One region of the Priestia sp. LL-8 genome, then DNA from elsewhere that is predicted to be linked to it. Evidence: a T-box and tRNA genes for the amino acid it is inferred to sense, from the RefSeq annotation. Region 1 holds a T-box; the other holds one or more tRNA genes.

Region 1 (7,516 bases):
GCGCTGCGTGTGCCAACGCCGAACGTATCGCTTGTCGATTTAGTTGTGGATGTAAGGAAACCTGTGACGATGGAAGATGTTAATTTAGCGTTTATTAAAGCTGCTGAAGGACCGTTAAAGAATATTTTAAATTTAACAATGGAACCACTCGTATCAATTGACTTTAATACAAATCCTCATTCAGCTATTGTAGATGGACTATCCACGATCGTAATGGAAGATCATAAAATTAAAGTGTTAGCTTGGTACGATAACGAGTGGGGCTACTCTCAGCGCGTAGTCGATTTGGTAAGATATATTGCTGCAGAAATGCGTAATGGATCAAAAATAAGAGTAAGCTAAGAAAGCTATTGATTGCTTTTAAAAAAACAGGGAGCTATCGCCCTGTTTTTTTTGTTTTTATTCAAAAGAATAGGGAAAAGCAATAAGATAAGTATGCAAAGGGGTGTTTATTTTCCTCAATTTTAATAAAAATTAATAGTCGTTTAGCAGCTTTTACACACTGTCTCACGAGAATACAGGGGTAATTTGTATAGGTCTATCTGCAAGAACAATCTTTAATAAAATCAAAACACGTATTGCAAAATAAATGTAAACAAAGTATACTATGTTTCGTGAACTTCTTGTGTACCTTTCGGTGATGTGGCTACTTAAAGGGTTAGGACCTCTTTGGACTAACTTTCCCCCGTGGTAGTTAACATGCTATATGGCGAAAGAACTTCATGTTTAACGATTAAAAATTGTTAAAGGGGGAAATATCATTATGGAAACAATGGGTCGTCATGTCATCTCAGAATTATGGGGATGCGATTTCGATAAGTTAAATGATATTGATTATATTGAAAAAACGTTTGTTGATGCAGCTTTAAAATCTGGTGCGGAAGTTCGCGAAGTAGCGTTCCATAAATTTGCACCTCAAGGTGTAAGTGGCGTTGTTATTATTTCAGAATCACATTTAACGATTCACAGCTTCCCAGAGCATGGTTATGCAAGTATCGATGTTTATACTTGTGGTCATTTAGATCCTACAATCGCAGCAGATTATATTGCAGATGCTCTAAGTGCACAGACACGTGAAACAATTGAATTACCACGTGGAATGGGTCCTGTTCAGGTAAAACAAACTAAAGCGAATGCACTTTAATAGTGTCGATTGATTACGTAAGTTAAGAGGTGTATTACACACCTCTTTTTAGTATATAAATTTTTAATAAGCAAAAACAAAGGGGATAACAACATGGGGGTAGTACAAGCAGTTAAATCTTTATTTTCTAATCATGTAGAAACAAGCGATCACCATTCAGATCCGACTCTAAAAACGCATTATTACAAAACAACGGCTGGAAATGCATTTAAGCAAGTGCATGAAATGTTGAAGCACATGCAAGGGATAGAGATACTTGCTGCGTATGAAGAACGAGGAGAAATTAGCTTAAACGTTGTAAAAGGAAGAAAAGCTTTTGTTGTGATTACCATTATTAACGTACGTCCTCTTGAAACCGCTATCGATTTTTCTGCTACAACAGAATCAAAAGTGATGCCGGTTGATTTTGGTTTTAGCAAAGAACTTGTACGTACGCTTTATAAGAGCTTTGATCAAAAACTTATTCCTCTTTCTTCGTAAGTTCCTTATCATTTTTGAATTTCAGGAAATAAAATGGGGAAATTCCTTTTCCTTTACTTGTATTCAAGCCTTGTTTTCTATAAGATGGAATAAAGCAAATCCTTTAATACAGCATCGTGTTTGTTAAAGGAAATGATGATAAAAATCATAATAAATGGCGAATAGCCGCCTAACATAGATGGAAATTAACTTGTATAAGAGAAAATAAAAAGAAAAACAAGGTTTATTATTGGAGCTGAGAATATGAAGTGCCCATCCTGTCATTACAATGGAACGAGAGTGCTGGACTCGCGCCCTGTAGAAGAAGGCCGCTCTATTCGTAGAAGACGTGAATGCGAAGAGTGTCACTATCGTTTTACAACTTTTGAGAAAGTAGAAGAACTTCCGTTAATTGTTGTAAAAAAAGATGGAGCGAGAGAAGAGTTCAGCAAAGACAAAATCCTTCGAGGGTTAATTAAGGCGTGTGAAAAACGCCAAGTAAGCTTAAAACAATTAGAAGATACCGTGCACGATATTGAAACAGAACTGCGCAGTCAGGGTACATCAGAGGTGCAGTCAGATGTGGTAGGAGAAATGGTGATGGAGCGATTAGCTGCTATCGATGAAGTCTCTTATGTTCGATTTGCTTCTGTATACCGACAATTTAAAGACATCAATGTATTTATTGATGAATTAAAAGATTTAATTAAGAAGGAACGACTGTAAAAGAGCTATTGAAGTATTCTTTAGGCTCTTTTTTTGTCATTTCTATTACTTTAAAAGTAGGTAGGGAACGACATGAAAGAACAACATTGGAAAGAAATGATACCGGTCGATCGTTATGTTGTTCGTTCGAACGGCATACTGCAGGAATACGACCGAAGGATTTTAACCATGCTCTATCAGCCGCTGGTGGGCACGACGTGTTTTGGTTTGTATATGACGCTATGGAGCGAGCTGGAACAAGATCGTTTATGGGGAAAAGAGTCTACACATCATCATCTAATGTCGATGATGCAAATTAATTTGAAAGCTATTTACCATGAGCGGTTAAAATTAGAAGGCATTGGTTTGTTAAAAACATATATTAAGGAAGAAGATGATGTTCGTGTGTTCATTTATGAGCTCATTCCTCCTCTTACGCCCCATCAGTTCTTTAACGATGGTGTGTTAAATGTATATTTATATAACCGACTAGGAAAATCCATCTTTCAAAAAGTAAAAAATTATTTTTCGGATTCACTCGTGGATGACCAATCGTTCAAAGATGTGACGCATTCATTTAACGATGTATTTAAATCAGTTAAAGCAACGGAGCTGGCTCCAAGTTTTCAGTCTGAAAGCAAGGATGTATTTTCTCCTGATGCTCAAACGGACTTTATGGATTCTTCAAACCGTGCTTCTATTGAGATGAGCCCGGATTCCTTTGATTTTGATTTATTTTTAGCAGGCCTAACAGATTCAATGATTTCGAAAAGGTCCATTACATCTAAAGTAAAACAAGCAATTGAAAAGCTAGCTTTTTTATATGGTATCGATCCTCTTCAAATGAAAAATGTGGTGCTCGATTCGCTAAATGAGAACGATCAAGTTGATATTGAATTGCTTAGAAAAGCAGCACAGTCCTTTTACCAATTTGAAAATGGAGAAGCACTTCCAAATCTAAGCGAACAAATTCAGCCGCCTATGCTTCGCACTATGCAGGAAAAGCAGCCGCAGACGAAAGAAGAGCAGCTCATTCAACAGCTTGAAGTGACTTCTCCTCGACAGCTTTTGATCGAGTTTTCCGGGGGAGCAGAGCCTTCAAAAGCAGATTTGCAAATGATTGAAGAAGTGATGTTTAATCAAAAGCTTTCACCAGGGGTAGTAAATGTTCTAATTTACTATGTTATGCTAAGATCCGATATGAAATTATCTAAGAGCTATGTAGAGAAAATTGCTGGACACTGGGCGCGCAAAAAGGTACAAACTGTTCAAGATGCCATGAATTTAGCTAAAAATGAACAGAAAGAATATCAAAACTGGACCGAAGCAAAGCAAAATAAAAAAACGACCGGACGAAAAATTGTGCGTAAAGAAATGGTGCCAGAGTGGCTGAGCGATGAAGAAAAAGAAGAGAAAAAGCAGCCTTCAAAAGAAGTGGACGGATTTGAAGAAGAAAAACGAAAGCTACAAGAAGAGCTCAAGCAGTTAGATCAAGAGCTAAAACAAAAGCATAAAGAATAAAAAGCAGGTATGATAGAGATGAGGTGAAAAAGATGAAGCCTATCAATGATTCACTAAATCAGTTAGTGAACAAAAAAGATTTTAAAGCACGCTTAGAAGCATTAAGAAACAGTATCCTGTCTAATCCTGAAGTTAAAACATTTTTGCAAGAGCATCGCCGTGAGTTAGATGAGCAAATGGTCGACCGAGGCCTGATGAAGATGCATGAATTTATCGACCAAAGCAAATGCTGTGACAAGTGTCCTTCTCTGCAAAGCTGTGTCAACATGGTGAAAGGATACCACCCTCAGCTGGTTGTAAAAGGCCGTAATATTGATTTGCAATATGAACGCTGTCCTAGAAAAGTACAAGAAGATGAGCGAAAAGAACAAGAATCTTTTATTCAGTGTATGTACGTGCCGAAAGAAATTTTACAGGCAACAATGTCTGATATTGAAATTGAGCAGGGAAGATTTGAAGCGATTAAACTAGTAAGAGATTTTGTGCGAGAATATGAGCCAAACAAGAAAATGAAAGCCTTATATTTACACGGTTCGTTTGGTGTGGGAAAAACGTATTTTCTTGGAGCAATTGCCAATGCGTTAGCCGAAAAGAAAGTGAAATCTACCATTCTGTATGTTCCGGAGTTTTTGCGTGAGTTAAAAGGTTCGTTTCAAGATCAAAGCTTTAATGAGAAAATAGAGTATGTCAAAAAAGTACCGGTTCTTATGCTTGATGATCTCGGAGCAGAATCCGTAACGAGCTGGATGCGAGACGATGTGCTCGGAACCATTTTACAATTCCGCATGCTCGAAAATTTGCCCACATTTTTCAGCTCGAATTTAAATTTTAAAGAGCTTCAACATCATTTGACTTATACCCAAAGAGGCGAGCAGGAAGAGCTCAAAGCCGCTCGTGTCATGGAACGAATTAAGTCTCTAGCCATTCCTGTTGAAATGAATGGAGAGAATAAACGAAATAGATGAGCAGGTCGTTTTACATTTCTTGTAACGACTTGCTCATTTTTTTGCATGTTGCCCCATATACATTAATAAAGCGTGTCCAAAGGGGGGCTATGAGGAATGAAAATATTCTTTAAATATGTAGAAGACGCAGTCGTTGTATATGAGTCTTTATGCGCGAAGCAAAGCGCTTTATCATATGGTTCACAGTGCTTGAAGCTGGTGAATAATCAGCTTTTAGTTATTGATGAGACATACAATCGAGAGGCCATTTTACAAGACATGGTGATACCTGTATTAACGCACGTGATTTTAAAAAAGAAAGAAAAAAAGATGATGGTAAACATATTAAAAGAACAATTTTTTTATTCGGAAGAGGAAGAGCAAGATTTGCTGCTTCAAATTATGGGGGGGATTATGGAAGGAGAGAGAGACGAAATTCCGCAAAAAATATTTTCTCTTCCAAGAGAATTGCTTATCCGCCAGGCGCTTCAAGACTTCTTCATTCATAATGTAACATTCACCTTTGAGTCTTTTCTCCAATTCCGTTTAAAAGAATATCAAGATCGGCTGCGCTATTATGCTGAGCTGGCGATTGATGAATATAAGCTTGAACAAGACTATCAAATTCTTATTCATCAGCTGCGTCAAGCGGCTAACGAAAGACAGTCATCTACCGGTGATGTGTACGTGATGCACTTGAATAAAAACAAGTTTGTATTGTACGACCACAACCGTAGATATGTTCCTGAACGTGAATGTGCAGCTCTAGCAGAGGCCTTTTTATCTAAACAAGAATCATTATACATAGACTCGACTATTATCGCGCCTTTGCTAAGTTTATCTCCAGCTGGTATTCATCTGTATAGCGACGAGCATGACCATGATTTTGTTTACACCATTCAAAATATCTTTCAAGAAAAAGTGATGTTATACGAAAAAAATGAATTTCCGTTTGATCAAAAGCAAAATATAACGTGAAAGGTTGATTTCTATTTTGAAAATGAATATAATAAATGCATATTGAAAAACAGCTATATGTTACAAGTTATGATGAGGACATGAGTGTATATTTACGGTTTGTAGAGAGGGAGATCCAGGCTGAAAATCTCCTAACACGGAATATATCCTTACCACCTCTAAACTTCAGTAGTAAACGAGCAGAGCCTCTAGTAATTACTGACGGAATTTCCGTTATAAAACCTCGAGCCGCTTCGGGTTCTTTGGGTTATCCAAGATACGAAGAGGAAACAAGGGTGGTACCGCGTGTATACACAACTCGTCCCTTTTTATAAGGGACGGGTTTTTTGTTTTTACAAAAAGTTTATTAGTTATGTTAAAGGAGTGGAAAGTTGTGTCAGAAGTAATCAAAATGACATTTCCTGATGGAGCTGTTAAAGAGTATCCAAAAGGATCATCAACAGAAGATATTGCGGCTTCTATTAGCCCGGGATTAAAGAAAAAAGCATTAGCAGGCAAAGTAAACGGCGAGCTGCTGGATTTACGTACGCCAATCGAACAAGATGGTAGTCTTGAAATCATTACGCAAGATGCTCCTGAAGCGCTTGAAATTATGCGTCATAGTACAGCGCATTTAATGGCTCAAGCAATCAAACGTTTATACAAAGATACAAAAGTACAGCTGGGTGTAGGGCCGGTTATCGAAAACGGTTTTTATTATGACATTGATATGGAAGAATCAATTACTCCTGAAGATTTAGGTAAAATTGAAAAAGAAATGAAAAAAATCGTTAATTCAAACATTGAAATTGAACGAAAAGAAGTTTCTCGTGAAGAAGCCATTCAACTTTTTAAAGAAGTTGGCGATGAGCTAAAGCTTGAATTGATCGATGCGATTCCAGCAGGTGAAAAGGTTACGATTTATCAACAAGGCGAATTCTTTGACCTTTGCCGAGGCGTGCACGTGCCGTCAACAGGCAAAATTAAAGAATTTAAACTATTAAGCGTGGCGGGTGCTTATTGGCGCGGAGACAGCGATAATCAAATGCTGCAGCGTATTTACGGTACAGCATTCTTTACAAAAGCAGATTTAGACGAGCATCTTCGTCTTCTTGAAGAAGCAAAAGAACGTGACCACCGTAAACTTGGTAAAGAGCTAAACTTATTTACGAACTCTCAAAAAGTAGGACAAGGTCTGCCTTTATGGCTTCCAAAAGGTGCGACAATCCGCCGTATTATCGAGCGTTATATCGTAGATAAAGAAGTGAGCCTTGGTTATCAGCATGTTTATACTCCAGTGCTTGGAAGTGTAGAACTTTACAAAACGTCTGGTCACTGGGAGCACTACCAAGATGACATGTTCCCTGCAATGGAAATGGATAACGAAGACCTTGTTCTTCGTCCAATGAACTGTCCTCATCACATGATGGTGTACAAACAAGGTATTCACAGCTATCGTGAGCTTCCAATTCGTATTGCTGAGCTTGGAACTATGCACCGCTATGAAATGTCAGGAGCATTATCAGGACTTCAGCGCGTTCGAGGCATGACGTTAAATGATGCGCATATCTTTGTACGTCCGGATCAAATCAAAGAAGAATTTATTCGTGTGGTTCGCTTAGTTGAAGCGGTTTACAAAGATTTTGGATTTGAAAATTATTCATTCCGTCTATCTTACCGTGACCCTGAAGATACAGAAAAATACTTTGATGATGATGCAATGTGGGAAAAAGCACAAAGTATGTTAAAAGACGCAATGGATGAGCTTGATCTTGATTATTATGAA
Region 2 (7,516 bases), 810 kb from region 1:
CGTCACAATGGCTGTACCCGTATATTCAGGGTATAAATCAATTTCCTTGTTACGCAGAGCCTCAAATACAAATACCGTTTTCCCAAGCGACGAACGAAGATTTACTTTCATATCGGTTTGATCTTCAATTAATTCTTTATACATATTAATTAAAATATCTTGTTCTGCGCCAATTTTCCCTCCGATAACAAGGTCTGGTTTTGTTGCGCTCATCGCTGCAAACGGAGAAACAAGAATGAGTATTAATACGATGATCATAATAAACGAGCGTTTTTTGGATCCTTTTTTAGCTGAGTGTTCAATCGTTCGCAGAATTCCATCAAAAATAAGCGCTAATAATGCTGCTGGAATGGCTCCTAATAAAATCAAACTATTGTCGCTTCGGTCAATACCAAGCAAAATTAAGCTTCCAAGTCCGCCCGCTCCGATAAGAGCCACGATTGTCGCTGTGCCAATAATGAGGACCATTGCTGTACGAATTCCGGCCATAATGACAGGAAGCGCTAGAGGAAGTTCTACTTTGATTAATCGTCTCCATGAGTTCATCCCCATGGCTTTGGATGCTTCAATTAAAGATGGGTCCACTTCTTTAATTCCGGTATATGTATTTCGTACAATAGGAAGAAGCGAATATAAAAACAGTGCAATAACCGCGGGAAAGGTTCCAATTCCGACAAGAGGAATCAGTAATCCTAATAAAGCGAGTGAAGGAATGGTTTGCAGTACGGCTGTTACGCCAATGATCGGTTCAGCAATGCGGTCATGCCTCGTTAAGTACAGTCCAAGCGGCACTGAAATTAATACGGCGATAACAAGAGCCAGTACTGATATTTGAATGTGTTCCAGAAGAGCTTGAAACAGTGCATCTCCTCGTTGATCCAATAATGTGCTTAGTGCATTCATCACAGCGTTCCTCCTTCTTTCGTTTTATCAGAAAGAAACGCTAATAGAGTTTTACGCGTTACAACGCCAATGCGTTTGCTCCCTTTTTTCACAGCTATTGCTTCATGGTCGTAAAGGGCGTCCATTGCCTGCTGAACAGTGGCGGTTGAAGCTAGCTCTTCAGTAGGTTCTACGTCTGGCTGTTCACTTTCTTTGACAAACATATCCAATGTCTCAAATAAAGCATTTCCTTGATTTCCAATAAACGTTTTTACAAATTCATTTTTAGGCTTTTGAATGAATTCCTCCGGGGTTCCAACTTGAACAATTTCCCCGTCTTTCATTAGGCAGATACGATCTCCAAGCGTCATCGCTTCGCTCATATCGTGCGTAACAAACACAAATGTTTTTTTGATTTTTTCTTTTAAACTAATAACATCTTGCTGAAGCTGTTCGCGGCTTAACGGATCGAGGGCACTAAAGGGTTCGTCCATTAAAATAACGGGGGGATCAGCTGCGAGGGCACGTGCTACACCTACACGTTGCTGCTGGCCACCTGAAAGCTCAGACGGCTTTCGGTTTCGATACTGCTTTGGGTCTAGTCCTACCAAGGTAAGCAGTTCATCAATGCGCGTTTTTATTTTGTTTTTCTTCCAATGCTTCATCTCGGGTACAATAGCTATATTTTCAGCGATGGTCATATGAGGAAAAAGAGCAATTTGCTGCAGGACATAACCAATGTTCCAGCGTAGCTCATGTATGTTGTGATCCGATACGAGCTTATCTTTTATGTATAGTTCTCCTTCGGTAATATCATGAAGACGGTTAATCATTTTTAAGGTGGTTGTTTTCCCACACCCACTCGGACCAATTAAAACGAAAAACTCTCCTTCTTTAATTTCTAGATTAATATTTTTCACGGCGGTCGTACCGTCTGGATATTGCTTTGACACATTCTTAAACGTAATCAAATTATCGTTCACACTCCCTGTTGAAATTTAACCCCTAGTTTCGTATACCCAATACTTAGAGGCAATAAACATTCTTTTAAGAATATTTCTAAATATGATTCATAAGACATAGTGAAGAAGATACACATGTTTTCTCACAGCATCCTAATAAGGCTATCAAACTGTTAAATTTTTCACGAGGCGGAGAAGAATTTTAAAGCCAACACAAATAAAAAAACCTTCTTTCAACAAGAAAGAAGGTTTTTTAGTATGCTAGCGACAGGGATCGAACCTGCGACCTCTTGCTTACCATGCAAGTGCTCTACCTACTGAGCTACACCAGCGTCTTGGAAAATTATATCACGTTTAAATTCATTTAGGAAGCGCTTTTTTAATTTTTTTATTGGTATATTCTCTAATTTGCATCTTTTGAAATTCGCACTTTCTACAAAGTTCCATATTTTATGTTAGAACTCCTTACATAAATTGTGTGAATTTTCTTTTTTTATATTACCCTTAGTAAAAGAGCTTACAAAAGAAGGGAAGAAAATAGATGGAACAACAACCAACCATGACCAAATCAAAAACGGCAACTCCCTACCCAAGAGGCTGCACGTTCAGCCTGGAAGATTGGACGACGCTCGCTAAGTATTGGTACCCCGTCGCACGCTGCAGTGATGTAACAGAGAAACCAACGTCGGTAAAATTGCTAGACGTAAATCTAGTTCTATACCGTACCACACACAAAGTAGTAGCGGCTCGTGATTTATGCGTTCACCGAGGCACCCCGCTTAGCATGGGCTGGGTGGAAGATGATGAAATTGTCTGTCCTTACCACGGCTTCCGCTATGCAACGGACGGCGCATGTACATCGATTCCAGCTCACCCTGATGCCAACATTTCTCCCCGCCTGTGTATGGCCGTCTATCCGGTTATTGAACGATTTGGATTAGTGTGGACGTCGCTTACAGGAGAACAAGATAACCTGCCTTACTTCGATGCGTGGGAGGACCCTGATTTTCAGCAAATTGTTTGTCCGAGCTTTGATATCATGGGTTCGGCCGGTCGTCAAATGGAAGGCTTTTTAGACGTAGCTCATTTTGCTTGGGTGCACACGGACACATTTGGTGATCGAAACAACGCCTTTGTGCCTAAATATAAAGTAAGCGAAACAGACTATGGGCTTCATGTAGAATATACGAGCACCGTGAGCAATTATTCCAAAGAACAGCAGCATTTAAATCCACCTGATTTTAAATGGCTTCGCGTCTTTGATGTTTATCCGCCGTTTACAGCTACGCTAAAAGTATACTTCCCAGAAGGCGCAGAGCTGTGGATTATGAATGCAGTCTCCCCTATTTCAGCCCGCGAAACACGTTTATTCGCACCAATCGCTCGAAACTTTGACAAAGATTCTCCCGTTGAAGGTGTGTATGACTTTAACCTTCGCGTCTTTGACGAAGACCGTGAAATGGTTGAAAACCAAAAACCTGAAGACTTGCCTTTAGACCTGCAGATGGAAGCGCATATTATGGCTGATCAAACGTCCATCGGCTACCGGAAATTATTAAAGAAAATGGGCTTAAGCTTTAGATATACAAGCTAAAAAAACCCCCGCTGTCTCAGCGGGGATTTCTTTTTCATTTAGCAAACTGCTCGCGTCCTGCTTTTTCCTTTATTAATTCATCTTCACTTGCCGGCGTGGCGCGTTTCATAAACAATGAAAGAATTAAGGCAACCACCACTAGTACTACTGAGACGGCAAACGCATCGTTAATTCCTTGTACCATTGCCTGCATCCCAATTTGTTCTTCCATTTGAGCTGCCCCGGCTGCCGTTGCATTCGCTGCTCCTGCTCCGCTCATTGCATCTTGAGCGAGCTCTCTTGCATGCGTAGCTGTACGATTTGACATCACTGTTACTAAAAGAGCCGAACCAATAGCTCCTGATACTTGTTGAAGCGTGTTATTCATCGCAGTACCATGGGGATTAAAGCGCTGCGGCAGCTGATTTAATCCGTTTGTCATAACCGGCATCATCACCATAGACATTCCGAACATGCGAAGCGTGTAAAGCGTAATGAGCGTTGTATACGTCGTATCAAGCTCTAAGTTACTGAAGAAATACGTGGTAACAGCTGTAATCGTTAGACCCGTTACAGCCAGTGCACGCGCTCCAAATTTATCAAATAATTTTCCGGTAATCGGTGACATCACACCCATTAGTAGCGCACCTGGAAGCATTAATAATCCTGAATGAAGCGGAGAAATGCCTCGTACCGTTTGAACATAAATTGGCATTAGCAGCATGGCTGAGAATAATGCCATTGTAATTACCATCGAAATCGTTGATGATAAAGCAAACATTGGATATTTAAAAATGCGGAATTCAAGCATAGGTGTTTTCAGCTTAAACTGACGCGTAATAAATAAAATCAGAGCCACAGCTCCTACAATAATGGTGCCATATACTTCTACAGAATCCCAGCCTTTATCCCCTGCTGAGCTAAACCCGTATAGAAGTCCTCCAAATCCAATTGTAGATAACACAAGTGATAGGAAATCCAAATTGATTTCCACTTTTTCTTTTTTGTCTTTTAATAGGAAGAAAGCGCCTATTAATACAATTGCCGCGATTGGCGTAACAAGGTGGAACAGCATTCTCCACTCATAGTGTTCAATTAGCCACCCTGATAAGGTAGGACCAATTGCCGGAGCAAAAATCATAACTAAACCGAAAATACCCATCGCAGCTCCGCGTTTTTCTAATGGAAAACTTGTTAGCAATACGTTCATTAAAAGTGGCATCATAATGGCCGCGCCTGATGCTTGAATAATACGAGCGGTTAACAAGATAGAAAATACGGGCGAAGCACCAGCGAGTATTGTTCCTGCTGTAAATAAAGTCATCGCCGTTAAAAATAACCCTCTGACAGAATAACGCTGAATTAAAAAAGCAGTAGTTGGAATCATAATACCATTCACTAACATATAACCAGTAGAAAGCCACTGGACAGTTGACGTTGTCACATCTAAATCTTTCATGATCGACGGCAGCGCCACATTTAATAACGTTTCATTCAACAATGAGATAAAAGCGCCAATTAACAAAATAGCAATTATGCCATAAGGCGGCTTTTCCATTTGATTTATCGATTGACTCATTATTGTACCCCCTTATACTTTAAGTTCATTTTTTTAGACACATGTTCTACATAGAGTATATTATACTGTGAGTTCAATTTATGCAAGTGAAAAATCCTGCGTTAATTTTCTTTATTTACTGAGCTTTTTTTAACGGTACAGTCCTTTTACATCAATACATATACGCAATATCATAATTCGCTTCAAAAAGAACATTTGTGTAAACGCTTTAAATCATGTATCATAAAGTTGGACTATGAGTCTAATTTTATATTTAGGTGATAATAATGAATAACCGAAAACAGCAAGTTGTAAAAAATGCACACCATCTCTTCGTTGAAAAAGGATTTCAAGCTACTTCTATTCAAGACATCATTGATTATAGCGGCATTTCAAAAGGAACATTCTACAACTATTTTTCTTCAAAAAATGAATTATTAATCGCTGTTTTCACATGGCTTCATACGACCATTGAACAAGAGCGGAATCAGCTGCTGGTTGGTAAAAGTCTGAACGATGTAGATATATTTGTTAAACAAATTGATGCACAGATGAAAAACCATCACAAACATAAATTTTTTACATTACTTGAAGAAGTATTTGTTTCCAATGACCCTGATTTAAAAGCATACATAAAAAAAACCCAGTTTATTGAAGTAAACTGGTTCTACAAACGGTTCATTGATTTATTTGGAGAAGAAAAAAAACCGTACCTGCTAGATTGCGCAATTATGTTTCTTGGCATGCTTCATCGCAACTTTCACTATAATTTTATGGTTAACGGCACAAGTACCGATCCGCATGAAATTATAAGCTACAGTGTCAAGCGCCTGCTTCCTCTTGTAGACGAAGTAGCAAATTCAGGAGACATTTTGCTCGATCCTCAAACGATTAAAGAATGGCTTCCATCTTGCCCGAATACTAAAAATCAAATAGAACAGGACATTTCTGCAGCACTTATCGATTTAAAAAAGCAGGTTCACAAACAATTTACGGATGAATTTGAACGTCAAAAATGTACAGAGCTTATTAGTTTTATTGAAGAAGAGCTGTTTAAACAGTCGACTCCCCGGAAGTTTGTTGTGGATAGTGCCCTTCAATCATTAAAGCAGCTGTCTATGAACCAAAGTAAGACACCGCTAGAGGATCTGCAGGCAATGATTGACCAGTATGTGAGTGAACTTCATTAAAAACAAATGAAAGTCACGTTCATCATAATAACCAAAAACGAACGATTAATTAAATTAATCGTTCGTTTATAATTCTAACTAAAATATTTTTACCCCAGCCTCTTTTTTATTTCCCTCCAGTAAACGAGATTCCTTTAATAAAATATTTGTTAAAAAACGCATAAATGAGCAAAATTGGAAGGGTAAAAACCATGGAAGCTGCCATAATATAGTTCCAATAACTGATATACTGACCTTTGAATGTGTTGAGACCTAAAGTCAATGTGAACATATTTTCATCAGACATCACAATTAAAGGCTTCATAAAGTCATTCCAAAACCCCATAAACACAAAAATTGTTTGTGCTGCTAGCGCAGGCTTTGCAAGTGGAAGGACTATTTTGAAGAATGTTCCAAACTTTGATAACCCATCTAACTCCGCTGCTTCTTCAAGTTCTTTTGGGAAATTGATAAAAAATTGACGCATCATAAATATAAAAGTCGCATTTACCATTCCTGGTACAATCATTCCCTGATAGGTATTTAACCAGCCTAACTCTTTTAAAATTAAAAAATTAGGAATCATGGTTACTTGTCCAGGAATCATAAGCACAGCTAAAATAATAATAAACAAACTTTTCTTTCCCGGGAAACTGAGGCGTGCAAGGGCATAACCAGCCATTGAGTTAAATAGCAAATTCAGAGCTGTTCCTACAACAGCAATAAATAAGCTATTAAACATCCAGCGAGGGAACAGCTTTTGTTCCACAAAAATTTGTTTATAGTTGTCTAGCGTAAAGTGTTTCGGAATAAAGTTCACCGTACCTGACACAATTTCTTCAAGCGTTTTGAAAGAAGCTGACAGCGCCCAAATAAATGGGATCAGCGTAATCAGCGCGTATATGCTTAAAATCGTATATAAAATGAGGACTCCCGTTTTCTTCTTCACTTTTTCTTCCCCCCTTAGTACATACTTTCTTCTTTTGAAAACTTCCGCTGAATAACCGTTGCCACCAAAATCACGAGCGCCAGCATAAAGGCTAGTGCTGCAGCATACCCCATGGTACCTAAATTTTTAAATGCATATTGATAAATAAGAAGAACAACAGTCAGAGTGGAGTTATTAGGACCTCCTGAGCCTCCTGAGAAAATAAATGATTGATCAAATAACTGAAACGTACCAATTAGTCCCATGATCACTACGAACGATGTAACCGGCCTCAGATTTGGAACTGTAATATGCCAAAATCGTTGAAACACATTAGCCCCATCCAACTGAGCTGCTTCATACAGCGAATCGGGTACGTCCTGCAAAGCTGCCAAATAAATAACCATAAAAAATGGCGCTGTTGCCCAGATGTTCATAATCATA

The links. The T-box of region 1 lies ahead of thrS (threonine--tRNA ligase). A T-box ahead of a tRNA ligase gene usually reads a tRNA of that ligase, here a tRNA-Thr.
Region 2: it encodes a tRNA-Thr, which carries the amino acid that the T-box ahead of thrS (threonine--tRNA ligase) is inferred to sense. The anticodon was not compared.

The regions. Positions count from the first base shown of each region.
Region 1 is NZ_JAZAQH010000001.1:4,536,914-4,544,429, reverse strand. It holds gene U9R83_RS23745 (glyceraldehyde-3-phosphate dehydrogenase) at 1-342, shown strand, start outside; gene speD (adenosylmethionine decarboxylase) at 764-1,144, shown strand; gene U9R83_RS23735 (hypothetical protein) at 1,238-1,624, shown strand; gene nrdR (transcriptional regulator NrdR) at 1,868-2,329, shown strand; gene U9R83_RS23725 (replication initiation and membrane attachment family protein) at 2,402-3,829, shown strand; gene dnaI (primosomal protein DnaI) at 3,862-4,794, shown strand; gene ytxC (sporulation protein YtxC) at 4,891-5,751, shown strand; T-box leader at 5,812-6,060, shown strand; gene thrS (threonine--tRNA ligase) at 6,104-7,516, shown strand, end outside.
Region 2 is NZ_JAZAQH010000001.1:3,724,077-3,731,592, forward strand. It holds gene U9R83_RS19535 (ABC transporter permease/substrate-binding protein) at 1-903, opposite strand, end outside; gene U9R83_RS19540 (ABC transporter ATP-binding protein) at 903-1,853, opposite strand; tRNA gene U9R83_RS19545 (tRNA-Thr) at 2,104-2,176, opposite strand; gene U9R83_RS19550 (aromatic ring-hydroxylating oxygenase subunit alpha) at 2,386-3,438, shown strand; gene U9R83_RS19555 (DHA2 family efflux MFS transporter permease subunit) at 3,473-4,996, opposite strand; gene U9R83_RS19560 (TetR/AcrR family transcriptional regulator) at 5,263-6,165, shown strand; gene U9R83_RS19565 (carbohydrate ABC transporter permease) at 6,272-7,093, opposite strand; gene U9R83_RS19570 (carbohydrate ABC transporter permease) at 7,108-7,516, opposite strand, start outside.